Regions from separate parts of the Dietzia sp. B32 genome, predicted to be linked through region 2. Evidence: riboswitches for the same ligand, from Rfam matches in the RefSeq annotation. Region 2 holds a riboswitch; the other holds the start of a gene.
What was found. A riboswitch is a leader RNA that binds a small molecule or an ion and turns the genes downstream of it on or off. The one in region 2 is predicted to bind cobalamin.
Positions count from the first base shown of each region.

Region 1: linked by a shared signal. The riboswitch ahead of L8M95_RS17260 (ABC transporter substrate-binding protein) and the one ahead of L8M95_RS14165 (VWA domain-containing protein) in region 2 are both predicted to bind cobalamin.

Region 1 is NZ_CP093845.1:3,668,616-3,672,821, reverse strand. Features, by position in the region: gene L8M95_RS17270 (ABC transporter ATP-binding protein) at 1-167, opposite strand, end outside; gene L8M95_RS17265 (iron ABC transporter permease) at 164-1,249, opposite strand; gene L8M95_RS17260 (ABC transporter substrate-binding protein) at 1,254-2,294, opposite strand; cobalamin riboswitch at 2,349-2,527, opposite strand; gene L8M95_RS17255 (alpha/beta hydrolase) at 2,540-3,634, opposite strand; gene L8M95_RS17250 (ABC transporter ATP-binding protein) at 3,694-4,206, shown strand, end outside.
Region 2 is NZ_CP093845.1:2,991,501-2,995,706, forward strand. Features, by position in the region: gene L8M95_RS14155 (cobalt-precorrin-4/precorrin-4 C(11)-methyltransferase) at 1-137, opposite strand, end outside; gene cbiE (precorrin-6y C5,15-methyltransferase (decarboxylating) subunit CbiE) at 134-1,378, opposite strand; cobalamin riboswitch at 1,454-1,638, shown strand; gene L8M95_RS14165 (VWA domain-containing protein) at 1,660-3,924, shown strand; gene cobO (cob(I)yrinic acid a,c-diamide adenosyltransferase) at 3,924-4,206, shown strand, end outside.

The DNA.
Region 1 (4,206 bases), 680 kb from region 2:
AGGATGCGCAGGAGCGTCGACTTGCCGGATCCGTTCGGCCCCAGCACCCCGACCATCGTGCCGTGGGCCGGGGCCACGCTGACGTCGTCGAGGATGGTCCGGCCGCGCACGGACCACGAGACGCTGCGCGCCTCGAGCGTCGACGGGGCGCCTGTGGCCGGGGTCATCGGCCCCGTCCCCGTCGCAGGAGGAGCCCGACGAAGGCCGGGACGCCGATGAGCGCGGTCGCCACCCCGATCGGCAACTCCTGGGGCGCGATCACGGTGCGGGAGACCGCGTCGATCCACACCACGAACACGGCCCCCATCAGCGCCGCGGTCGGGACGAGGACCCGGTGCCGGCCGCCGACCAGGGCACGGGCGGCGTGTGGCAGCACTAGGCCCACGAAGCCGATCGCCCCGCAGGTGCTCACGATGACGGCCGTGACGAGCGCCGTCACCACCATGAGCACCAGCCGGGTGCGCGCCACGTTGACGCCGAGGGCGGCCGCGGCGTCCTGGCCGAAGGTGAACGCGTCGAGGCTGGAGGTGTGCAGCAGGCACGCCACCAGCCCGAGCAGGACCACGACGCCGCACACCGCCACGTCCGACCAGCGGACGGAGGCCAGCGAGCCGAGCAGCCAGAACAGCACGCCGCGGGTCTGCTCGGCGTCGGCGGCGATGTAGACGACGAACGAGGTCACCGCGGAGAACAACTGGGTGGCCGCGACCCCCGCCAGCACCACCCGGTCGGGCGTCCCGCCGGACGCGAAGGCCAGGACCAGGACGAAGCCGAACGCGGCGAGCGCCCCGACGAACGCCCCCGTGGTGAGCCCGACCGCGCCCGCCCCGACCCCGAGCACCACCACGAGGACCGCCCCGGTCGAGGCCCCGGAGGAGATGCCGAGGATGTACGGGTCTGCCAGCGGGTTGCGAAGCAGCGACTGCAGGATGACGCCGCACAGTGCGAGCCCCGCCCCGGCCAGCGCGGCCATGAGGGTGCGCGGCAGCCGCAGGTTCCAGATGATCCCCTCCTGGATCCGCGTGAGCCCGGAGTCGGCTCCGGTGAGGCGGGCCAGCGCGGACTGGACGACGTCGGCGGCGGTGAGTCCGGACGGGCCGATGGTGATGACGAGCGCTGCCGACACCGCCAGCAGCCCCAGGCCGCCGAGCCACAGGGTGACCAGTGCGGACGGTCGCCGCAGTGGCGGCCGCCGGTGCGGTGACGCCGGGCCCACCGTGGCGGGGGTCCTCTCGGGTGCGAGGGTCATCGGGTCAGTTCGCCGGGTCCGGCTCGGCGAGACCCGGCGTGGTGAGTCCAAGCTCGGTGAGCCCCGCCGCGACGGTCTCCACCCCGTAGATCGTGCGCAGCGACGGGTTCATCTCGGCGCCGGTGATGTCGATGAATCGCTTCTCGCGGACCGCGGCCATCTCCCGGGTGACGGGGTTGGACTCGAGGTAGGCGATCTTGGCCTCCGCGGTCTCGGCGGTCTGGCTCTTGCGGGTCAGGTCGCCCACGACGATCACGTCCGGGTCGCGCTCGGCCACGACCTCCCAGCTGATCTGCGGCCACTCCTGGGTGGTGTCGTCGAAGGCGTTCTCCAGGCCCAGGGTGGTCGAGATGAGGCCGGGGGCACCGCAGCAGCCGGCCAGGTACGGGGACTCGGAGTTGGCGAACCAGTACATCGCGGAGATCCCGCGGGCATCGACGCTCTCGGCGGCCTCGTCGAGCCGGCGCTGCAGGTCCGCCACCAGCTCGTCACCGGCCTGCTCCACGTCGAAGATCCGGGCGAGCTCGGTGATCTCGCGGTAGAGCAGGTCCGGGGTCAGCGGGGTCTCCCGGACGCCGTCCCCGGAGTCGGCGACCTTGCCCACACAGTCGGTGGGGGAGAGGTACGTGCCCACGCCGAGTTCGTGGAACTGCTCGCGGGCGGCGACCCCGCCCTCCCCGAGGGTGCTGCCGAAGGAGGCGGTGACGAAGTCCGGCTCCACGTCGAGGACGGCCTCCATCGACGGCGCGTTGTCGGCCAGGCGGGGGACTGACCTGTTCACCTCGGCGAACTCGGGCAGGACCGGGTCGGTCCAGGTGGCGGTGCCGACCATCCGGTCGCCGAGGCCGAGGGCGTACAGGATCTCGGTGGAGCCCTGGTTGAGTGAGACGACCCGCTCGGGCGGGGCCTCGACCTGCACCTGCTCCCCGCAGTTCTCGATCGGATCGGTGCGCGGGCCGGCGATCGCGGCCGGGTCGTGGGCGGTGCAGGAGGCCAGGGTGAGAAGGGTGACGCCGGCGAGGGTGAACAAGGCGGAAGAACGCATGGGTGTGCTCCGAGGTCGCGGGCCTGGAACGCGAAGCCCGATGATGACCTGGCGGTTGTCACCGCGAGGGCCAGCCGGTATTCGGACTCGGGATCACCTGGACGGAGCGCCTTCCCAGACCGTGCGGCCCAGTGGCATCGTGCCCCGCCATCACCCTCACCGCTGCGCGTCAGTTCCGGAGTCACACCGGATTCCCGCGACCGATCGGTCTCGCTGGCGATCACAAGGTAACACGCGCTCCAGGGTCAGTACGCCAGCCCCATCCGCATCGCGCCCACCGCCTCGGACAGTGCCGAGCGCGCGAGCGGGGTGGCCCCGACGGCGTTGACGAACGGGTGGACCAGCGAATCGTGGCGGCGCAGCGAGACCGGGACACCGGCGTCGGCCATCTTCCGGGCGTACGCCTCGCCCTCGTCGCGCAGCGGGTCGAACCCGCCCGTGGCCACGTGGGCGGGCGGCAGTCCCGAGAAGTCCTCCGCCAGCAGGGGGGAGGCGCGGGGGTCGAACCGGTCCTCGTCGGACCGGATGTAGGTCTCCTCGTACCAGTCCATGTTGGCCCGGGTGAGGAAGAAGCCGTCGCCGAACAGCTCGTACGAGCGGGTCCGCGCGGACATGTTGGTGGCGGGGACGAACAGCAGTTGGAAGTCCGGCATCTTCTCCCCGGCGTCGCGCGTCTGCTGGCACACCACCGCCGCCAGGTTGCCGCCGGCGCTGTCACCGCCCACCGCGATGCGCGTCGGGTCCACGCCGAATTCGTCGGCGTGGTCGCGGACGTACCGGAACGCGGCGAGGGCGTCCTCGGAGGCGGTGGGGAACCGGAACTCCGGTGCCAGCCGGTAGTCGACGCTGATCACCTTGAGTCGGCCCGCCCGTGCGATGTAGCGGCAGGTCGCGTCGTGCGAGTCGACGCTGCCGAGCACCCAGCCGCCGCCGTGGAAGTACACCAGCACCGGCAGCGGCTCGTCCCCCTCGACCGGCGAGTAGAGGCGAGCGGGCAGGTCGGCCCGGTCCGGACCGGTGCCGCCGAGCGGGAGGACGATGTCGGAGACGACGGCGAGGTCGATCTTCTTGCCCGAGACCGTGAACGCCGACCGCTCGACAGCCGAACGTGCCCTGTCGACGGTGAGGTCCTCGTATTCACCCTCGGACGTCATCGAGATGACCCGGAGCCCGGCCTGGAAGTGCGGGTCGAGAACCTGGCCGTCCAGCCGCCTCGGGGTCCCACCCACTACTCGGAGCAGCCGGCCGGGCAGGAACCCCGCAGCGGTCATGACCGATTTGGTGACGCGATCCGCGATCGACGGGGAGAAGGCACGGTGGCCGGACATGGGAGAGCGCATGCCCACATTGTGACGCGGATCCCTGGGATGATCAGGGTAATCGGACGAAGGAGCTGGTCATGCGTTCAGAAGACGAGAGCGTGGTGCGGGTCGAGAGCCTGGTCAAGACCTTCGGCCGGGCCCGGGCCCTGGACGAGCTCGACCTGGACGTGCGCCGGGGGGAGGTCCACGGGTTCCTCGGCCCCAACGGGTCGGGAAAATCCACCACGATCCGGATCCTGCTCGGGCTCATGCGCGCCGACTCCGGCCGGGTGACGGTGTTCGGCGGCGACCCGTGGCGAGACGCGGTCCAGCTGCACGCCCGGCTGGCCTACGTCCCCGGTGAGGTGACCCTGTGGCCGCGGCTGACGGGCGGCCAGTGCATCGACCTGCTGGGCCGGGCGCTCGGAGGACTCGACCCCGACAGGCGCGACGGACTGATCGACCGCTTCCGCCTGGACCCCACCAAGCGCACGCGCGACTACTCCAAGGGCAATCGACAGAAAGTGTCACTGATCGCCGCGCTGGCGTCCGACGCGGAGCTGCTCGTCCTGGACGAGCCCACCTCCGGCCTCGACCCGCTCATGGAGCAG
Region 2 (4,206 bases):
CGGCAGTGGTCGAGCACACCGTCGTCGAGGTACGTCCCCGCGTACAGGCAGACGTCGGCCTCGCGCAGGGACGCAGCCGCGCGCAGCGTCAGCAGATCAGCGGCGCCGGGGCCGGCTCCTACGAAGTGAACGGTCACGAGCTCTCCCCTGTTTCCGAAGTATCAGCCGCAGCGACGAATGGCTTCACGGCCGCCCACTGCACCACCGCACGGGCGGGGGCCCAGCCGGCGAACCGGCCGATCGAGTCCGCGTGCTCGACCTGGATCCTGGTCAGCTCCCCGCCGAACTCGGCGCGGGCGTCGACCACCACGCGCTCGGTCTCCAGAGTCACCGCATGCGCGACCAGCCGTCCGCCGGGACGAAGTGCGTCCCAGCACTGTCTCAGCAGGCCAGGAGCAGTGCCGCCTCCACCGATGAACACCGCGTCCGGCCGCGGCAGACCGTCCAGAGCCTGGGGCGCCCGTCCGTGGACGACCTCCAACGACGGCACCCCCAGCCGCACGGCGTTGCGCGCGACACGCGCCGCCCGCTCGGGATCGGCCTCCACCGCGATCGCCCGACATGACGGGTGGGCGCGCATCCACTCGATGCCCACCGACCCGGCGCCGGCGCCCACGTCCCACAGCAAATCACCGGCCATCGGTGCGAGCCGCGACAGGGCGGAAGCCCGCAGGTCGCGGCGGGTGAGCTGGCCGTCGTTCTCGAAGGCGTCGTCGGGCAGGCCCGGCACCAGTCCGAGCGGGTGGGCGGACGCGTCGGCCACGCACTCAACCGCCAGGACGTGCAGGGCGGGGGCCTCGTGATCGACAGCCCAGTCGCGCGCCGCGCGGGAAAACCGGGCCTCGGTCGGACTCCCCAGATCGGCGAGCACGGTCATCTCGCTCCCCCCGTATCCGGCGCCCCGGAGCGTCGCGGCGACCTCTCCCGGCGTGTTCCGATCCGCCGAGAGCACCAGCACCCGCCGCCCCGGCGCCAGCTCACGGGGCAGCGCGCGGTGGTCGCGCAGCACCGCCACGGACTCGGCCGGCCACCGCATCCTGGCGCGGGCCAGCGCGACCGAGGACACCGCCGGGAGCACCTCCACCGCGTCCGCGCCGAGCAGCTCGATCAGGGTGGTGCCGATCCCGGCGACCAGCGGATCGCCCGAGGCCAGGGCCACGATCGACCGCCCGACCCACCGCTGGAGCAGCTCCGGCAACCCGTCCCGCAGCGGCCGCGGCCACGGCACGCGTTCGGCCGTCACCTCGCCCGGAATCATCGCCAGATGACGCTCGCCGCCGAGCACCACATCGGCGCCCATGATGGCGCGACGGCGGGCCTCGTCGAGCCCCGCCCACCCGTCGCCGCCGATGCCGACGACCACCACCCGTGCATTCATGACGCGGAACCCTACCGCGACACCTGAGGCGCCCCGGGACAGGCCGTTGGGCTAGCCTCGGCACCACACAACCGAACAGACCCCACAGCACGAGGTGCCCCACGACCGCGAGAGCGGGCGGAGGGGAGAATCAGGGAAGCCGGTGAGAATCCGGCACAGGGCCCGCTACGGTAACCCGGCCTCTCAGGCGATCGCGCCCCGCGCGCACATCCGAGATGAGCCGGGAAGTCCGGAGACCGGCCTCGCGCTGACCAGCCTGGCAGACGAGAGCGGGAGCCCCCATGCCACTGCACTACCCCTTCAGCGCTGTCGTCGGTTCCGACGACATGGCGCTGGCCCTGACCCTGACCGCGGTGTCCCCGGCGGTCGGCGGCGTGCTGATCCGCGGCGAGAAGGGCACGGCCAAGTCCACGATGGTCCGCGCCCTCACCGGGATCCTGCCGGAGGTCGAGGTCGTCACCGGCGACCGCTTCTCCTCCGCACCTGACGACCGCGGCTCCGAGACCCCGGACGGGCGTATCCCCCACGACGCGCCCACCGAGCGGCGGCCCGTCCGCCTGGTCGAGCTACCAATCGGGGTGTCCGAGGACCGCATCACCGGATCACTACACCTGGAGAGTGCGCTTGCCGACGGGGTGACCGTGTTCCAACCGGGCCTACTCGCCCGCGCACACCGCGGACTGCTCTACGTGGACGAGGTCAACCTGCTCCACGACCACGTGGTGGACCTGCTGCTCGACGCCGCCGCGATGGGCCGGGTGACCGTGGAGCGCGACGGCATCTCGGTGGAGCACGCCGCGCGCTTCGTGCTGATCGGCACCATGAACCCCGAGGAGGGTGAGCTCCGGCCCCAGCTCCTGGACCGCTTCGGCCTCACCGTGGAGGTGGCCGCGCCCCGGGACCCGGAGCTGCGCGCCGAGGTGGTGCGCCGCCGGATCGCGTTCGAGGCCGACCCGGCGGGATTCGTCGCCGCCCACGCCGCCGACGAGGCCGCAGTGCGCGAGCGGATCGCCGCCGCGCGGCGCGTACTCGACCGGGTGAGACTGACCCCCTGGGCGCTGTCCACCATCGCCCGGGTGTGTGCGGGCTTCGACGTGGACGGCATGCGCGCCGACATCGTTACCGCCCGCACCGCCGCCGCCCACGCCGCATGGCAGGGCCGGACCCGGATCACCCGCGAGGACATCCGCGTCGCCGCGCGCATGGCACTGCCCCACCGCCGCCGTCGTGCCCCGTTCGATGCGCCGGGGCTCGACGAGGACCTGTTGGAACGGCTCCTGGGCGACGACGACGAGCCCGATCCCGACCCCCGGGACGAGACCGCGCCAGCCGACGACGCCGAACAGTCGGAGTCCGCAGACGAGTCCGCGTCGGCAGACACGACGGATGCCGAGTCGACCCCGGCGCGGGCCTCGGCCGAGGACGCCGGGCACGAGCACGCACCCGAGCAGACCGAGCAGACCGAGGACAGCCCCGACGCTGCCGACGCCTCCGGCACCGCGGGCACCGACCAGGCGGACGGCCACTCGGACGACGACGCCGACAGCCGAGCCGACGAGCTGCCCGGCGGACACGCCGCGGAGGACACCCCCGGCGACGGCTCGCGGTCCGACGCACCCGGGCCCATCCCGCCCGAGCCGGGCACAGTCACCGCGGCCGCGGCGCCGTACCGCACCCGCCTGCTCGCCGTCGCCGGTACCGGCCAGGGCGCGGCCGGCCGCCGGTCGAGGGCCATTACCAGCACTGGCCGCCGCATCGGCGCGGGCGCGTTCACCGGGGCCGACCTGCACCTGCCCGCCACGATCCGCTCCGCCGCGCCGCAGCAGTCCGCCCGGGGTCGCGAGGCCGGCCGCAACGGCGGTCGACTCCGGCTGGCCGCCGAGGACCTGCGCTCGGCGGTGCGCGAGGGCCGCGAGTCCAACCTCGTGCTGTTCTGCGTGGACGCCTCCGGCTCCATGGCCGCCCGCACCCGGATGGAGCAGGTCAAGACCGCGATCCTCTCCCTACTGCTGGACGCCTACCGCCGCCGCGACAAGGTGGGACTGGTGACCTTCCGCGGGTCCGCGGCCCACGTGACCCTGCCGCCCACCTCGTCGGTCGACATCGCGGCCACCCGCCTCGCGGAACTCCCAGCGGGCGGCCGGACCCCACTGGCCGAGGGACTGCTCACCGCCGCCGAGGTCCTGCGCATCGAAGGCGTCCGCGATCCGCGGCGGCGGGCCCTCCTCGTCGTCGTCACCGACGGCCGCGCCACCCACGGCCCGGACGCCCTCGCCAGGTCCCGCACCGCGGCGACCGGGCTGGCCTCCCTCGGCGTGGCCTCGGTGGTGGTGGACTGCGAGACCGGCCGCTTCCGGATGGGCCTGGCCTCCGAGCTCGCCGGGCACCTGGGCGCCGACCACGTGCCGTTGGGCGAGGTCACCGCCGAGGGACTCACCGATACCGTCCGCGCCCGCACCGCGCACCCAGGTTCCGCCGACCGCGGCCCGGCCCCGGACGACCGCATGCGACCCGGCCATCCGCGCACCGAAGGTGAGGTGGCCTGATGCCCAAGGGACAGCCGGAGATCGTGCCCGACGACGGGCTCAGCACCCGCCAACGCCGCAACCGGCCGCTGGTCATGGTCCACACCGGGCCCGGCAAGGGAAAGTCCACCGCCGCGTTCGGCCTGGCGATGCGCGCCTGGAACCAGGGCTGGGACATCGGGGTGTTCCAGTTCGTCAAGTCCGCCAAGTGGCGCATCGGCGAGCAGACCGTCATGGAACGCCTCGCCCGCCTGCACGACGAGACCGGCGAGGGCGGGCCCGTCGAGTGGCACAAGATGGGCT